Regions from separate parts of the Thermobispora bispora DSM 43833 genome, predicted to be linked through region 2. Evidence: predicted binding sites of a transcription regulator. Region 2 holds the regulator's gene; each other region holds the start of a gene.

Region 1 (4,207 bases), 650 kb from region 2:
CTCGAGGCCGGCGTTCTCCGCGATCCACCGGGCCGGCTCGACGAGCGCCCGGCGCACGATGGAGACACCGGTCGCCTCGTCGCCCGTGAGGCCGAGGTCGTCCAGCTCCTTCGACACGTGGACGAGCGTCGAGCCACCGCCGGCGACGATGCCCTCCTCGATCGCCGCGCGGGTCGCGGAGATCGCGTCCTCCAGGCGGTGCTTCTTCTCCTTGAGCTCCACCTCGGTGGCCGCACCGACCCGCAGCACGCAGACACCGCCGGCGAGCTTGGCGAGCCGCTCCTGCAGCTTCTCGCGGTCCCAGTCGGAGTCGGCCTGCTCGATGGCGAGGCGGATCTCGCGGATCCGGTCCTCGATCGCCTTCGGGTCACCGGCGCCGTCGACGATCGTGGTGCTGTCCTTGGTGACGACGACCCGGCGGGCGGTACCGAGCACCTCGAGGCCGACGTGCTCGAGCTTGAGGCCGACCTCCTCGCTCACCACCTGGCCGCCGGTGAGGATGGCCATGTCCTGGAGCATGGCCTTGCGGCGGTCGCCGAAGCCCGGCGCCTTGACCGCGACCGAGGTGAAGGTGCCGCGGATCTTGTTGGTGACCAGGACGGCGAGCGCCTCGCCCTCGACGTCCTCGGCGATGACCAGGAGCTGACGCTTGGCCTGGGCGACCTTCTCCAGGATCGGCAGGAAGTCGGCGATCGACGAGATCTTGCCCTGGTGGATCAGGATGTACGGGTTCTCGAGGACCGCCTCCATCCGCTCGGAGTCGGTCACCATGTAGCCCGAGATGTAGCCCTTGTCGAACTGGAGCCCCTCGGTGAACTCCAGCTCGAGGCCCATCGCGTTCGACTCCTCGACGGTGATCACACCGTCCTTGCCGACCTTGTCGAACGCCTCGGCGATCAGCTCACCGATCTTGGCGTCCTGAGCGGAGATCGTCGCGACGTTCGCGATCTCCTTCTTGTCCTCGACGTGGCGGGCGATCGCGAGCAGCTTGTCGCTCACGGCCTGAACGGCCTTGTCGATGCCCCGCTTCAGCGCCAGCGGGTTGGCGCCGGCGGCGACGTTGCGCAGGCCTTCGCGGACCATCGCCTGGGCGAGGACGGTCGCGGTGGTCGTCCCGTCACCGGCGACGTCGTTGGTCTTGGTCGCGACCTCCTTGGCCAGCTGGGCGCCAAGGTTCTCGTACGGCTGCTCCAGCTCCACCTCACGGGCGATGGTCACGCCGTCGTTGGTGATGGTGGGAGCGCCGAACTTCTTGTCGATGACCACGTTCCGGCCCCGCGGGCCGAGAGTCACCTTGACGGCGTCGGCGAGGGCGTTCACGCCACGCTCAAGAGCCCGCCGCGCGTTCTCGTCGAACTCCAGGATCTTAGGCATTCAAGTCTCCTCTGAGCGGCCAGAGCCCCGGGTCCTCGTCCCGGGGCTCCTCCAGGCTTCGCGCGGGCTTACTTCTCGATGATGGCGAGCACGTCGCGGGACGAGAGCACCAGGTACTCCTCGCCACCGAACTTCACCTCGGTCCCGCCGTACTTGCTGTAGAGGACGATGTCGCCCTCCTTGACGTCAAGCGGGATGCGCTTCTCGCCGTCCTCGTCCCAGTTACCCGGGCCGACCGCGAGTACCTTGCCCTCCTGCGGCTTCTCCTTGGCGGTGTCCGGGATCACCAGGCCGGAAGCGGTGGTCTGCTCGGCCTCAAGCGGCTGGACCACGATGCGGTCGCCAAGCGGCTTAATGGGAACCTTGGTGGCGGTCGTCGTCACGATCGGACCTCCCCTTCAGATTTGGATGATTCAGCTGAAGAGGCGACCAGCGGCCTGCCGTCGCGGGTGTCAGACCTGTCTCGTCGCATTGGCACTCTTAAGGGGAGAGTGCCAACACGAAACAGTATGCAAGTGTGCCGTGACAGTCAACACGAACCGCGCCGCAGGTCAGATGGCATGTGACCGGGATCACCGGGGCATCGCCGCGTCCGCGCGGCCCGGCACGGCGGTGCGTGCGGCGCCCGCGCCGGGGTGCCGAGGGGGACCGCACCGGGTCCCGCGGCGGGCGCGCCGCGGCCACCGGCCGGTAACGTCGTGAGGCCGTGGACCTTCGCACCTTCCGCGAACTGCTCGGGCCGGAGGGGCAGCGCGCCCTCGCCGAGGCGGAGCGGCTCCTCGCCGCGGGCACCGAGCCGGTGGCCGTGATCACCGCGCTGCGCCGTACCTGGTCCCCGGAGCTCACCTCGGCCGCGCTCACCCAGGCGGCGCTGCGCGACCGGGCCCGGGCCAAGTTCGGCGCCGACGCGGCGGTCATGTACTTCACCGCGGACGGCCTGGAGCAGGCCACCCGGCCCGAGGTCGCCGGGCACCGGGCGCGGCGGATCGCCGCGCTCTCCCCGGACCCGCCGGCGCTGCTCGATGTGTGCTGCGGCATCGGGGGCGACCTCATCGCGCTCGCCCGGGCCGGCCACCCGGTGGACGCGGTGGACAGCGACCCGCTCACCGTGGAGATCGCCCGCGCCAACGCGGCGGCGCTCGGCCTGCCCGCCCCGGTCGAGGTCCGGGTCGCCGACGCCGCCGAGGTCGATCCGTCCGGGTACGGCCTGCTCTTCGCCGACCCCGGCCGGCGCGGCGCGGGCGGGCGGACCTTCGACCCGATGGCCTACTCCCCCGCCTGGCCGGTCGTGCTCGACCTGGCCCACCGGGCGAAGGCCGCCTGCATCAAGGCCGCGCCGGGCATCCCAGCCGCGCCGGGCATCCCATACGAACATTCCGGAGGACGCCGAGGCCGAGTGGGTCTCGTACCGCGGCGAGGTGAAGGAGGCGGCGATCTGGATCGGGACGGGGGCGCGCGGCCGCCGGGCGACCCTGCTCCCGTCGGGCGCGACGCTCACCGCCACCGGCGCCCGGGCGGATGTCGGGCCGGTCGGCCGCTACCTGTACGAGCCCGACGGCGCCGCGATCCGCGCCCACCTGATCGGTGAGGTCGCCGAGCTGGTGGACGGTCACCTCATCGACCCGCGCATCGCCTACCTCACCGGCGACCGCGCCGTGCGCACGGAATGGGCGGCCGGATATGAGGTCACCGATGTGCTGCCGTTTTCGGTCAAGCGGCTCCGCGCCGTCCTGCGCGAAAGAGGAATAGGAACGGTCACCATGAAGAAGCGCGGCTCCGCGGTCGACGTGGAACGGCTGCGCAAGGAGCTCCGGCTCTCCGGGGACGGCTCGGCCGTCGTCGTGCTCACCCGGATCGGCGATCGGCCATATGTCCTGCTCTGTCGGCCGTTTGATCAGGACCGATAGGGGCTTTCCGGCAAACCATTTTGAATTACCACCTTTTCCACTCCGCCCGAAACCAGCAGCGCCGACGCCCTACAGTTGGCGCGGGGCAGTCGGTTCGCCCGTCCCACTCCGAGTACCTGATCGGACCCCACGCGTCGGCGAGTGAAGGAGCCTTCCGTGGATCACTCCAACCACAATCTCCTCCAGGCGGGCAGCCAGACCGCCATCTCCGACCGCATGCGCGAACTGCTGGCCAGGGCGGCGCAGGACCACGTCTACGAGCAGCGCACCCAGAGCGCCGTGCTCGAGGAGATCCGCCAGCGTGTGGAAGGCATGGAATGGCTGCTCCGCGAGCTACGCGAGGTCGCCGGGCTGGCCACGGCGGTCGAGCAGGTCACCGCCCGGCTCGATGAGCTCACCGCCAAGCCGCCGGCCTGGGCCGAGGCCCTGAGCCGGCAGCTCGACCCCCTCCGCGAGCAGATGGAGTCGGCGAGCGACCGGCTGCGCGACCTCACCGAGTCCGTGGCCGAGGTCAACCGGCGCCTCACCCAGGTGCAGGCGGGCATGGACGCGGCGGCCGGGCGGTTCACCCGCCTCGACCGGGCGGTCGCCGCGCTGACCGAGCGCCTCGACCGGCTGGAGGGCGCGCTCGGCGAACGGATCGAGGCCGCCTGCCAGCGGACCGGGGAGACCGTCACCGGCATGGTGGCCGGCACGGTCGCGGGCGCGGTCGCCGGCGCCGTGGACCCCGTCCACGGGGACGTGGCCCGGCGGCTCACCGGGCTCGAGGAGACGATGCTCGCCCTCGCCGAGGCGCTGCTCCGCCCGGGCCGGGCCGTCGCCGACCGGCACCCCTGACGCGCGCACCCGCCGCGGCCGGGCGCGGCCGGCGATCGACCGCCATCGGCCCCACCGAGCGGCACGCTTCCGCCCACGCCGGCCACGGC
Region 2 (4,207 bases):
CCGCGAGCTCCGCACCGGAGATCAGCTCGGCGACCTGAGCCGTCGAGGCCTGCTCGGTCACCTCGGGCAGGTGGAACCGGCGGGACTGCTTCGCCGCCTCGCGGGCCGTGCTCCGCCAGCGCGCGAGCGCCTTGGCCGCACGATCGCCCTTCCACTGCACCACGCACCGGGAGGCCGCCCACGGCACGATCACGTCCACCCCGGCCTCGGTCATCATCTCGACGGCGAGCTCGCCCCGGTCGCCCTTGGCGAGCGCCTGGACCACGATCAGCCGGGGGCGGGGCGGCTCGGCGTGGAACCGCCGGAGCACCCGCGCGGTGAGCACGTCCTTGCCGGTCTCCGCCACGACGCACTCGGCGACCCGGCCGGCGCCGTCGGTGATGTCGACCCGCTCGCCCGGCCGGAGCCGCCGCACGGTCGCCGCATGGTGCCCCTCGGGGCCGGAGAGGACGATGTGGTCCTCCGCGGAGCCGGCCGCGTCGGATAGGAAGACGGGAACGCTCATGAGGGCTCAGCGGCCGTTGAACGCGTCGCGCAGCCGGGCGAAGAAGCCCTGCTGACCGGGGGCGAACTTGCCGGGCGGCCGTTCCTCGCCGCGGAGCTTGGCGAGCTGCCGCAGGAGCTCCTCCTGCTGGGCGTCGAGCTTCGTGGGGGTCTCCACGTTGACGTGGATGTGCAGGTCGCCCCGGCCGGTCTCGTTGAGCCGCGGGACGCCCTTGCCGTGCAGCCGGATGACCTGGCCCGGCTGGGTGCCCGGGCGGATGTCGACCTCCTCGACACCGTCGAGGGTCTCGATGGTGAGCGTGGTGCCGAGGGCGGCCGCGGTCATCGGGATCTGGACCGTGCAGTGCAGGTCGTCGCCCTGGCGCTCGAAGATGGGGTGCGGACGCTCGACGATCTCGAGGAACAGGTCGCCGGGCGGCCCGCCGCCGAAGCCGACCTCGCCCTCCCCGGCGAGCTGGATGTGCGTGCCGTCCTCGACGCCGGCCGGGATCTTCACCTTGATCGTCCGCCGGGTGCGCACCCGGCCCTCACCGGAGCACTCCGGGCACAGGTGCCGGATGACCGTGCCGTACCCGCCGCACTGGGGGCACGGGCGGGAGGTCATCACCTGGCCGAGGAACGACCGGGTCACCTGCGAGATCTCACCGGTCCCGCGGCACAGGTCGCAGGTCTCGGGGTGGGTGCCCGGGGAGGCGCCGGAGCCCTGGCACATGTCGCAGAGCACGGCCGTGTCGACGACGATCTCCCGGGTGCAGCCGAAGGCCGCCTCCGCGAGGTCGAGCTCCACCCTGATCGTGGCGTTGCGCCCGCGCCTGGCCCGCGGCCGGGGCCCCCGCGACGTGGACGTGCCGAAGAAGGCGTCCATGATGTCGCTGAACGCGAAGCCCGCCCCGAAGCCGCCGGCCCCGGCGGTCGCCGTCGAGTTCAGCGGATCGGTGCCCAGGTCGTACATGCGGCGCTTGTTGTCGTCGGAGAGCACCTCGTACGCCTGGGTGATCTCCTTGAACCGCTCCTGCGTCGCCGGGTCGGGATTGACGTCAGGGTGCAGCTCACGGGCGAGACGGCGGTACGCCTTCTTGATCTCCTCTTTGCTGGCGTCGCGCCGTACCCCGAGGATCGCGTAATAGTCGGTCGCCACTTATGACCCCGCCAATATGTGGCCTACGTAGCGCGCAACGGCGCGCACGGCGCCCATCGTTACCGGATAGTCCATTCGCGTCGGTCCGAGCACGCCGAGCCGGGCCAGCACCCGATCGCCGGTACCGTACCCGGCGGAGACGAACGACGTGCCCCGCAGCACACTGTAGGGGTTCTCCGACCCGATCCGTACCGTGAGATCGGCCATGCCGCCGCTGCCGTTGGCCTCGCCGAGCAGCCGCATGAGGACGACCTGCTCCTCCAGGGCCTCCAGCACGTCGCGCAGCCCGACGTTGAAGTCGGACGCGGCGAGGTTCGCCGTCCCGCCGAAGACGATCTTCGAGTCGTGGCGCTCCACGAGCGTCTCCAGGAGCACCGACAGGACCGTGGCGGCGAGCTGGCGCTCCTCGGGCGGGAGCCGCTCGGGCAGGTCGGCGACGGTCTCCTGCACCTGGGAGAGGCCGCACCCGTCCAGGCAGGAGTTCAGGACGTTGCGGAGGTTGGCGATCTGGTCCTCGTCGATGTCCTCGGTCGTCTCCACGACCCGCTGCTCGACCCGGCCGGTGTTGGTGATGAGCACGAGCATGAGCCGCCGCGCGGTCAGCGGCACGAGCTCGACGTGACGCACCGACGACTTGGACAGGGAGGGGTACTGCACGACCGCGACGTGCCGGGTGAGCTGGGCGAGGAGCCGTACCGTGCGGGAGATGATCTCATCGAGGTCCACCGCACCGGCGAGGAAGGTCTCGATCGCCCTGCGCTCCGCGGCGGAGAGCGGCTTGATCTGCGAGAGCCGGTCGACGAACAGGCGATAGCCCTTGTCGGTCGGCACTCGACCCGCGCTCGTATGGGGCTGCGTTATGTATCCCATCTCCTCGAGTGCCGCCATGTCGTTCCGGACCGTCGCCGGGGAGACTCCGAGATTGTGTCGCTCCACGAGCGCCTTGGACCCGACCGGCTCCTTGGTGGACACGTAGTCCTCGACGATGGCGCGAAGCACGGCCAGCTTGCGGTCGTCGAGCAAGGTCTCACCTCCCTGTCCTTGGGAAACGCAGCCCTTGGCACTCTGTGTTCCCGAGTGCCAAGTGTACGGTCAGCACCCGTGAGATGCGATGACACGATGGCCTCACGGAACAACCAGCACTCAAGGGCTTAGAAGCGACATACCGCAAAAGTTCTGGCATGGCGACCCCTGCCGCGGGCAGTGTCCCGGGCGGTCCTGCGCGTCCCACCCGCGCGCCGCTCGCCTCCCTCCGGCCGTGCCGCCTCCGGTACGGCCGGCCGCCCCGCCACGGGCGCCCGCGCCGATCGGGCGCGGTGTTCCCCGGGCGGGCGGGATGGGCTCCCCCGGTCTGCTAGCGTTCGCCGCATGTACGGGCGCGACGTGCTCTCCGAGGACCGGCGCTCCCGGCGCCGGCCGATCCCCGAGATCCCGGCCGAGCCGGGCCTGGTGGTGGAGGACGCCGAAGGCCGATTCTGCGGCGCGGTGGTCGACTGCGGCAAGGACGCCGTCACCCTGGAGGACAGGTTCGGGCAGCGGCGGGTCTTCCCGCTCATCCCCGCCGGATTCCTCTTCGAGGGAAAGCCGGTGACGCTCGTCCGGCCGGCCGCCTCCGGCCGTGGCCCACGGCGGAGCCCGTCCGGGTCGATCGCGGTGGAAGGGCTGCGGGCGCGGACCGCCCGCGGCAGCCGCATCTACGTCGAGGGCGTCCACGACGCGGAGCTCGTCGAGAAGATCTGGGGGCACGACCTTCGGGTGGAGGGCGTGGCCGTCGAGTACCTGGAGGGCATCGACGACCTGCCGGACATCGTCGCGGAGTTCGCCCCCGGCCCCGGGCGCCGGCTGGGCGTGCTCGTCGACCACCTCGTGCCCGGGTCCAAGGAGAGCAGGATCGCCGCCCAGGTCTCCGGCGATCACGTGCTCGTGGTCGGCCACCCGTACGTGGACATCTGGCAGGCGATCAAGCCGGCGGTGCTCGGCATCGGCGCCTGGCCGGAGGTCCCCCACGGGGTGCCGTGGAAGGAAGGGGTGATCGCCGCGCTGGGCTGGCGGATGACCCCGCAGGAGGCCTGGCGGCACATCCTGGGCCGGGTCCGCAGCTACGCCGACCTGGAGCCCGCGCTGCTGGGCCGGGTGGAGGAGCTCATCGACTTCGTGACCGAGCCGGACTGAGCCGCCGGGTCGCGGCCGGCCCGGATCGGGCGGGCGGCGGGTCGTGACCGGACCGGATGAGGGCCATCGGCGTGACCGGCCGGATGGAGCCGCCGTGCCGGATGGACCGCGTCGGGGACCGCATCGGGCGCCCGGTGCGGATCGGCCGGTGCGATGGCCGGAGCGATCGGCCGGGGCGAGCCGCGGCCGGCCGGCGATCAGCCGACCAGGTCCCGGGCCACGCTGTCGGCGAGCAGCCGCCCCCGCAGGGTGAGCACGGCCCGCCCCGCCTTGAACGGCTCCACCTCGAGCAGCCCATCGGCGAGGGCCCGGGCGCAGGCCGGGCGCGCCCCGGGGGGTATCGCGTCGAGGGGCAGCCCGGTGGCGAGCCGGAGCTCCAGCATGATCCGCTCG
Region 3 (4,207 bases), 1.6 Mb from region 2:
TTCGCCGCCCGGCTGCTCCCCGCGATCGCCCCCGGCCTCGCCGAGCCCCGCTCGCTCCGCCCGGGGACCGGGTCCCTCACCGTCCGGCGAGTGCCCGACGTGCTCGAGGCCGTCGCCGGCACGGTGCGGGAGCTGCTCGAGCGCGAGGGCTCGATCGGCGTGATCGCCGCGGACGCGGCCGTGCCCGCGATCGCGTCCGCGCTCGGCGGGGCGGCCGCGGTGCTCGGCCCGGAGGCTCCCGACGACGCGCGGGTGCTGATCGTCCCCGCCACCGTCGCGAAGGGCCTCGAGTACGACCACGTGGTCCTGGTGGAGCCCGCCGACATCGCCGACGCCGAGGAGCGCGGCCTCGCCCGCCTCTACGTGGTGCTCACCCGGGCGGTGACCTCGCTCACCGTCCTCCACCGGCGGGACCTCCCGGGCCCGCTCGCCGGCTGAGCGCGTCCTCGCCGGCTGGAGCCCTCGCGACGGGGAGAACTTCCTCGCCGGCCGCCGTGGCCCCGTACGGCGGGGCGGCGCCAGGGCGAACCCCGCGACCACGACGCGGGAAGGTCGGCATCGGGCGGCGGATGGCATGGGTGGCCCGCGCGCACGCGGACGGGCTACTCCTATCGAGCGTTCGTCGTTCGGTAGGGGCGGATGGCCCGCGCGCACGCGGACGGGCTGCGCGGTGGGCGACGGACATCGGGGCCGCGGCGGGAGAACGGCCGGCCACCGGCGGAACAGAGTGGTGCGGGCGGGCCCCGGTCGCGGGCGGCCTCGGCAACGGAAAAGGGCGGTCCCCGGTGGGAACCGCCCCTGGACGCCCGTTATCGATCAGGCTCAGAAGTCCATGTCGCCACCGGGCGTGGCGTTGGCCTTCTCCTTCTCGGGCTTCTCGGCGATGACGGCCTCGGTGGTGAGGAACAGCCCGGCGATCGACGCGGCGTTCTGCAGCGCCGACCGGGTCACCTTGGCCGGGTCGATGATGCCCGCCTCGAACATGTCGACGTACTCACCGGTCGCCGCGTTGAGGCCGTGGCCCGGCGGAAGGCTGCGCACCTTCTCGACCACGACGCCGCCCTCGAGACCGGCGTTGATGGCGATCTGCTTGAGCGGCTCCTCCAGGGCCTTGCGGACGATGGCGGCACCGGTCGCCTCGTCGCCGCTCAGCTCCAGCTTGTCGAAGGCCTTGGCACCGGCCTGGAGCAGGGCCACGCCACCACCGGGGACGATGCCCTCCTCGACCGCGGCCTTGGCGTTCCGGACCGCGTCCTCGATGCGGTGCTTGCGCTCCTTGAGCTCGACCTCGGTCGCGGCACCGGCCTTGATGACCGCGACACCGCCGGCCAGCTTGGCGAGACGCTCCTGCAGCTTCTCGCGGTCGTAGTCGGAGTCGGTCCGCTCGATCTCGGCGCGGATCTCGTTGACCCGGCCGGCGATCGCCTCGGGGTCACCGGCACCGTCGACGATCGTGGTCTCGTCCTTGGTGACGACGACCTTGCGGGCGCGGCCGAGCAGGTCGAGGGTGGCGTTCTCGAGCTTGAGGCCGACCTCCTCGGAGATGACCTGGCCGCCGGTGAGGATGGCGATGTCCTGGAGCATCGCCTTGCGGCGGTCGCCGAAGCCGGGGGCCTTGACGGCCACGGACTTGAACAGACCGCGGATCTTGTTGACGACGAGGGTGGCGAGAGCCTCGCCCTCGACGTCCTCGGCGATGATGACCAGCGGCTTACCGGCCTGCACGACCTTGTCGAGCAGCGGCAGCAGGTCCTTGTTGGCGGAGACCTTCGCGTTGACGATGAGGATGTAGGGGTCCTCGAAGACCGCCTCCATGCGCTCCGGGTCGGTCACGAAGTAACCGGAGACGTAACCCTTGTCGAAGCGCATACCCTCGGTGAGCTCGAGCTCGAGCCCGAAGGTGTTGCTCTCCTCGACGGTGATGACGCCTTCCTTGCCGACCTTGTCCATCGCCTCGGCGATGAGCTGGCCGATCTCGGCGTCACCGGCGGAGATCGAGGCGGTGGAGGCGATCTGCTCCTTGGTCTCCACCTCCTTGGCCAGCTTGGAGAGCTCCTCGCTGACGCGCTCGACGGCGGCCTCGATGCCCCGCTTCAGGGCCATCGGGTTGGCACCGGCGGCGACGTTGCGCAGGCCCTCACGTACCAGCGCCTGAGCGAGGACGGTGGCCGTGGTGGTGCCGTCACCGGCCACGTCGTCGGTCTTCTTGGCGACTTCCTTGACCAGCTCGGCGCCGATCTTCTCCCAGGGGTCCTCGAGCTCGATCTCCTTGGCGATGGAGACACCGTCGTTGGTGATCGTGGGAGCGCCCCACTTCTTCTCCAGGACGACGTTCCGGCCCTTGGGGCCGAGCGTCACCTTCACGGCGTCGGCGAGCTGGTTCATCCCGCGCTCGAGACCGCGCCGGGCGTCCTCGTCAAACGCGATCATCTTCGCTGCCATAGGGCTAACCTCCCTGTCAGGGTGGCTTCAGCGGACCGAGCCGACGCCCGCGACGGCTTGGGTCCGGCTCCTTCGCGGACCCCATCGCCTCGATCCCGGTGATTGTCACTCTCGACCTTAGAGTGCCAATGCATGTATCTAGCACTCTACCCATTCGAGTGCAAGCGGAAGCCACTCTGACCAGCCGGTACGGCTCCGCGGAAAGAGAAAAGAGGCCTGGTCCGCACCGCGCGGTCCAGACCTCGTGTTCACCTCGGACGGGGGATCAAATGGTCCTCACGGCCTCCGCCTGCGGGCCCTTCCGGCCCTCGGTGATGTCGAACTCCACCCGCTGGCCCTGCTCGAGGGACTTGAAGCCGTCCATCAGGATCGCGGTGTAGTGCACGAACACGTCCTTACCACCGTCTACCGCGATGAAGCCGTAGCCCTTCTCCGCGTCGAACCATTTGACGGTGCCCTGCGCCACGTTATTACTCCTCTTGCCGTGCTGGAGACCATGACCATGACCATCGCCCCCAGTTTTTCGTCGATCACGACGACCCTACCGGGAGAATGCGCAGGGCGACAGCATTCAATGGGCTGATTTCCGCAAGAAGTTCATCGGGCGCGGGATCCGGTGATTATCCATCCGCGCCCTAACGAGAATGATTTCTGGAACGCACCGTTTCCGGCCGCCGCCCCGGGGGAAACGAGGAAGGCCCGGCCGCCGGGACGGTGAGCGGCCGGGCCGTACGGCTCAGGTTCAGCAGCCCCCGGCGACGGCGGGGATCACCGACACCTGGACCCCGTCCGGCGTCGGGGTGTCGAGACCCTGCGCGAACCGGACGTCCTCCTCGCCCACGTAGACGTTGACGAACCGGCGGATCTTGCCGTTCTCATCCAGAATCCGGGCGCCGATCCCGGGGTAGTCGGCGTCGAGCTTCTGCAGCACCTCACGGAGCGTCGCGCCTTCGCCCTGCACCTCGGCCGCCCCACCGGTGTACGACCGCAGAATGGTGGGAATCCGCACGGAAACGCTCATCTCAACTCGCTTTCGTGTCCGATGTCCAACAGGCCGATCAGTTGGCGAATGCCGTACGGAGCGCGTCGAGGGACGGGCGGATGACCGCCGTCGGGCGCGCCTGGCCGGCGACCACGTCGAGGGTCTTCAGCCCATCGCCCGTGTTCAGCACCACGGTCTCGGCGTCGGGGTCGAGCCGGCCGTCCCGGAGCAGCTTGCGCAGGACGCCGACGGTCACCCCGCCCGCCGTCTCGGCGAAGATGCCCTCGGTGCGCGCGAGCAGGCGGATCGCCTCGACCACCTCGTGATCATCGACGTCCTCCACCGCGCCCGAGGTGCGCCGGACCACGTCGAGCACGTACGGGCCGTCCGCCGGGTTCCCGATCGCGAGCGACTTGACGATCGTGTCCGGCTTGACCGGCTGCACCACGTCGTGGCCCGCCTTGAACGCGCGGGCGACCGGCGCGCAGCCGGTGGCCTGGGCGCCGAAGACGCGGTACGGCTTGTCCTCGACCAGCCCGAGCTTGATGAGCTCGCGGAACCCCTTGTCGATCTTGGTGAGCTGCGACCCGGACGCCACCGGGATCACGATCTGGTCGGGCAGCCGCCAGCCGAGCTGTTCGGCGATCTCATAGGCGAGCGTCTTCGACCCCTCGGCGTAGTAGGGCCGCAGGTTGACGTTGACGAAGCCCCACTTCTCCCCGAGCGGGTCGCCGAGCAGCTCCGAGCAGAGGCGGTTGACGTCGTCGTACGAGCCCTCGACCC
Region 4 (4,207 bases), 1.8 Mb from region 2:
GGGGTTCCCGGGCGGAGCACCCCGTCGGGCAGCGCATCGGGCGGGAGCCGTACCACCGTGACGTCGGATGCGGAGAGCCGGCCGCCGGGCAGGTCGCGGGCCGCGGCGAGCACCGGGACGCCGCGAGGCGGCGCGAGCCGGTGGAGCGCGCACACCGCGGCGATCCCCGCGAGGAGCGCGGCCAGGAGCCGCCGATGGCGGGCGAGGATGAGACGCGCCCGGCGCATGGTCAGGGGAGCTTCATGCCGTCGAGGGCCGTGGCGCACGGGCAGGTCCGTTCGGCCGGCAGGGCGGCCGCGATCTCCTTGGTCAGGGCGCGCAGCCGGCCCGCATGGGCCCGGAAGAACGCGAGGACCTCCTGCTGGGTGACCCCCTGCCCGGCCTCGATGCCCGCGTCGCGATCGGTCACCAGGCAGATCGAGGTGTAACAAATGGCCAGCTCCCGGGCGAGCACGGCCTCGGGGTGGCCGGTCATGCCGATGACCGTCCAGCCGGCCGACGCGTACCACTGCGACTCGGCCCTGGTGGAGAACCGGGGGCCTTCGATCACCACCATGGTGCCGCCGTCGACCGTCTCCCACCCCGCCTCTCGCGCCACCCGTACCGCCGTGGCGCGCCCGTGCGGGCAGTAGGGGTCGGCGAAGGGCACGTGGACCGCCCCGCCGGTGTCGTAGAAGGTCTGGATGCGCCCGGAGGTCCGGTCCACGAGCTGGTCGGGGATGACCAGCGTCCCCGGTCCGTACTCGGTCCTGAGCGACCCCACCGCATTGGGCGCGAGCACCTGGCGCACGCCGAGCGAGTGCAGCGCCCAGATGTTCGCCCGGTAGGGGATGCGATGCGGCGGGTGGACGTGGCCGCGCCCGTGTCTGGGGAGGAAGGCCACCGACCGGCCGCCGATCCGGCCCAAGGTGATCCTGTCGCTCGGTGGGCCGTACGGCGTGTCCACCGCGACCTCTTCGGCGTCTTCGAGCAGGGAGTAGAACCCCGATCCGCCGATGACTCCGATCTCTGCGAGCTCCGCCATGCCGCCGACCCTAGCGGGGCGGGCACGCCCTGCTCCGTTCCCCGCCGGCTCCTGTGGAAAACCGGCCCCGGCCGGTCGCGGTTCACCGGAAGGGGCACCTCGGTACCGGTTCCCGGGCCCGCACCCGCCGGCCACGGCGACGCGCCGGTCCACCGGCCGCTCAGCGGCGACGCGCTGGCCCACCGCCCGCTCAGGCGGCGACGCGCCGGTCCACGCGGCGGCGAGAAACGGCGAGGACGGGGATCAGTGCGCGGAACGCGCAGAAAGCCCGGTCTCAGGCGGCGGAGGAGCTGGACGAGGAGGCCGGCTCCTTCGACGACGCGGAGCCGTTCGACGAGGAACCGCTCGACGACGAATCAGTGGACGAAGAAGAGGCCCGGCTGTCGGTGCGGTAGAAGCCCGACCCCTTGAACACGATGCCCACGGCCGAGAACACCTTGCGGAGCTTCCCCTTGCAGGAGGGACACTCGGACAGCGGATCGTCCGTGAACTTCTGCACGGCCTCCAGCCGCTCACCGCAAGCGGTGCAGACGTACTGATACGTGGGCACGCGTTCCTCCAAAGTGGCTAGCACTCTACAAAGCCGATTGCTAATGGTAGGCAATCACCACGAGTGAACGCCACTCCGGACCTCCCGGATTCCCACCCGCTGACCTGCGGCGAAGCTCAGTCGCCGCGCTCGCCGTACCAGGCGGCCAGCTTGCCGCGGCGGCTCACCGCGCGCAGGCGGCGCTCGACCTGCTCCCGGTGGGCCGCCGGAATGATCACAAGGAACTGGTCGCCGACCTGGAGCCGGTCGGACGGCGACGGCACGAACGGGCTGCCGTCCCGCACCACCAGGGGAACCCTGGCGTCCGGCGGCAACCGGAGCTCGAAGATCTCCACCCCCTGGAGCTGCGACCCGGGCGGGATCCGGACCTGGAGCACGTCCGCCTTGAGCTCCTCCAGCGGCGCGGCCTCGATCGTCACCTCGCGCGCCTCGTCCTCGGCGGTCACCTTGAGCAGCTTGGCGGCGAACGGCAGGGTGGGGCCCTGCAGCAGGGTGAACACCACGACGATGATGAAGATGATGTCGAACAGCTCCTGGGCTCCGGGTACGCCGGCGGCCCAGGGGATCGTGGTGAGCACGATCGGCACCGCGCCGCGCAGGCCGGCCCAGGACAGGAACACCAGCTCCGGCAGCGTCACCGAGCCCAAGCGGGTGAGCCGCGCGACCAGCACGCTGACCACCACGGAGATCGGCCGGGCGATCAGGATCAGCGCGAGGCCGGCGATGAAGGCCGGGACAAGCGCGTCGGGCAGCTCGGACGGGCTCGCCAGCAGGCCGAGCATGACGAACAGGCCGATCTGGGCGAGCCAGGCGGCGCCCTCGGCGAACCCGCGGGTGGCGGTCCGGTGCGGCAGGCGCGCGTTCCCCAGGATGATCGAGGCGATGTAGACGGCGAGGAAGCCGCTGCCGCCGAGCAGCGCCGCCCCGCTGTAGGCGATGAAGGCGAGCGCCAGCACGGCGATGGGGTAGAGACCGGAGGCGGGGAGCGCGACCCGGCGCAGCGCCTGGACCCCGAGCGGGCCGGCCACGAACGCGACGATGGTCCCGACCCCGAGCTGGTACAGGCCGCCGAGCAGGAGCTCGCCGATCGACGGCGTCGGGTCGGCGGCCTGGCTCAGCAGCATGACCACGATGACCGCGGGCGGGTCGTTGAAGCCCGACTCCGCCTCGAGGATGCCGCCGAGTTTGGGCTTCAGCGGGAGCCGGCGCAGCACGGAGAAGACCGCGGCGGCGTCCGTGGAGGCGATCACCCCGCCGACCAGGAGCGACATGCGCCAGTCGAACCCGAGCAGGTAGTGCACAGCCACCCCGTGCACGATGAAGCTCACCACGACGCCGAGGGTGGCGAGGATGAGCGCGAGCGGCACGCCGTCGCGGACGCGGTTCCAGTCGGTGGTGAGGCCACCCTCGGCGAGGATCACGGTGAGCGCGATGAGCCCGAGCTGCTGGGCGAGCTCGGCGTTGTCGAACTGGATGCCGAGCCCTGCCTCGCCGAGGAGGATGCCGAGCGCGAGGTAGATCAGCAGGCTGGGCAGGCCGGTGCGATAGGCGATCCGAACCGACGCGATGGCCGCTATGACGACAGTCGCGGACAGCAGCAGCCAGACGTTCAGTTCGGTCCGCCCTCTCCAGCGAGTTTTCCGGCACTCCCGATTATGGATGACCTAACAGGATTAGTTCGCCAGGTAGCGCCACATATCGGACGCGCTGGTCGTGTGGCTCGGCCGGGACCCCATCGAGGAGCTCGCCCTCGTGGAGCAGCGCGACCGTCGGCGTGTGCGGCCCCACCCTGGCGAGCGCCCGGTCGTAGGACCCCTTGCCGCGGCCCAGCCGTACCCCGGTCGAGCGGTCGACGGCGAGCGCGGGCACGATCACCAGCGATGCGGTGCGGATCGCGTCCACCCCGCGTCGCTCGTCCACCGGTTCCATGATTCCGTACGGCCCCGGCGCCAGGGAGTCAGGCCCGTCGTAAACCGCCCAGTCGAGGTCGCCGTCCGGCCGCTGGACCGGCAGCATCACCGTGGCGCCGTGCTTCCACAGCGCGAGGATCAGCCCGTGGGTGTCGGGCTCGGTGCCGATCGACCAGTAACACGCCACCAGCCCGGCCATCTGCACCCAGGGCTGATCGAGCAGGAGCTCGCGCGTCGCGGCCGCCGACGTCCGCAGGGTCTCCTCGCTCAGGCCGGCCCGGGCGGCCAGGATCCGCCGTCGCAGGTTCGCCTTATCCATCGCCGCTCCAGTTAGTGTTCAAGCATGGGTGACTTCGCTCCTGTGACCAAGGCCGTGGTGCCCGCCGCGGGTCTCGGGACCCGCTTCCTGCCCGCGACGAAGGCGACCCCGAAGGAGATGCTGCCGATCGTCGACAAGCCGGCGATCCAGTACGTCGTCGAAGAGGCGGTCTCCGCCGGCCTGCTCGACGTGCTCGTCATCACCGGCCGCAACAAGCGGTCCATCGAGGATCACTTCGATGTAGCGTACGAGCTGGAGCACCTGCTCCGCGCCAAGGGTGACGAGGAGCGGCTGTCACAGATCACGGAGCCGGTCAACCTGGCGACCATGCACTACGTACGGCAGGGCGAGCCGCGCGGGCTGGGCCACGCCGTGCTCTGCGCCAAGCAGCACGTCGGACGGGA

What was found. Region 2 encodes HrcA, which represses chaperone genes, less so after heat shock. Its sites were predicted from a motif close to TTGGCACTCTCNNNNNGAGAGTGCCAA; they were not measured.
Region 1: the regulator HrcA is predicted to act here: its motif matches at 1,846-1,872, upstream of groES (co-chaperone GroES).
Region 3: the regulator HrcA is predicted to act here: its motif matches at 2,545-2,571, upstream of groL (chaperonin GroEL).
Region 4: the regulator HrcA is predicted to act here: its motif matches at 1,592-1,618, upstream of TBIS_RS15860 (FmdB family zinc ribbon protein).

The regions. Positions count from the first base shown of each region.
Region 1 covers NC_014165.1:667,694-671,900, reverse strand. Annotated here, with positions in the region: gene groL (chaperonin GroEL) at 1-1,374, opposite strand, end outside; gene groES (co-chaperone GroES) at 1,443-1,757, opposite strand; gene TBIS_RS03085 (class I SAM-dependent methyltransferase) at 2,081-2,962, shown strand; gene TBIS_RS19680 (THUMP-like domain-containing protein) at 2,976-3,281, shown strand; gene TBIS_RS03080 (hypothetical protein) at 3,438-4,118, shown strand.
Region 2 covers NC_014165.1:1,314,660-1,318,866, reverse strand. Annotated here, with positions in the region: gene TBIS_RS05765 (16S rRNA (uracil(1498)-N(3))-methyltransferase) at 1-505, opposite strand, end outside; gene dnaJ (molecular chaperone DnaJ) at 512-1,642, opposite strand; gene hrcA (heat-inducible transcriptional repressor HrcA) at 1,643-2,665, opposite strand; gene TBIS_RS05750 (DUF3097 domain-containing protein) at 3,011-3,814, shown strand; gene hemW (radical SAM family heme chaperone HemW) at 4,012-4,207, opposite strand, start outside.
Region 3 covers NC_014165.1:3,855,230-3,859,436, forward strand. Annotated here, with positions in the region: gene TBIS_RS16390 (HelD family protein) at 1-438, shown strand, start outside; gene groL (chaperonin GroEL) at 823-2,442, opposite strand; gene TBIS_RS16400 (cold-shock protein) at 2,708-2,908, opposite strand; gene TBIS_RS16405 (MoaD/ThiS family protein) at 3,185-3,463, opposite strand; gene thrC (threonine synthase) at 3,501-4,207, opposite strand, start outside.
Region 4 covers NC_014165.1:3,739,936-3,744,142, reverse strand. Annotated here, with positions in the region: gene cpaB (Flp pilus assembly protein CpaB) at 1-227, opposite strand, end outside; gene TBIS_RS15865 (S-methyl-5'-thioadenosine phosphorylase) at 230-1,024, opposite strand; gene TBIS_RS15860 (FmdB family zinc ribbon protein) at 1,299-1,574, opposite strand; gene TBIS_RS15855 (potassium/proton antiporter) at 1,691-3,187, opposite strand; gene TBIS_RS15850 (5-formyltetrahydrofolate cyclo-ligase) at 3,228-3,803, opposite strand; gene galU (UTP--glucose-1-phosphate uridylyltransferase GalU) at 3,828-4,207, shown strand, end outside.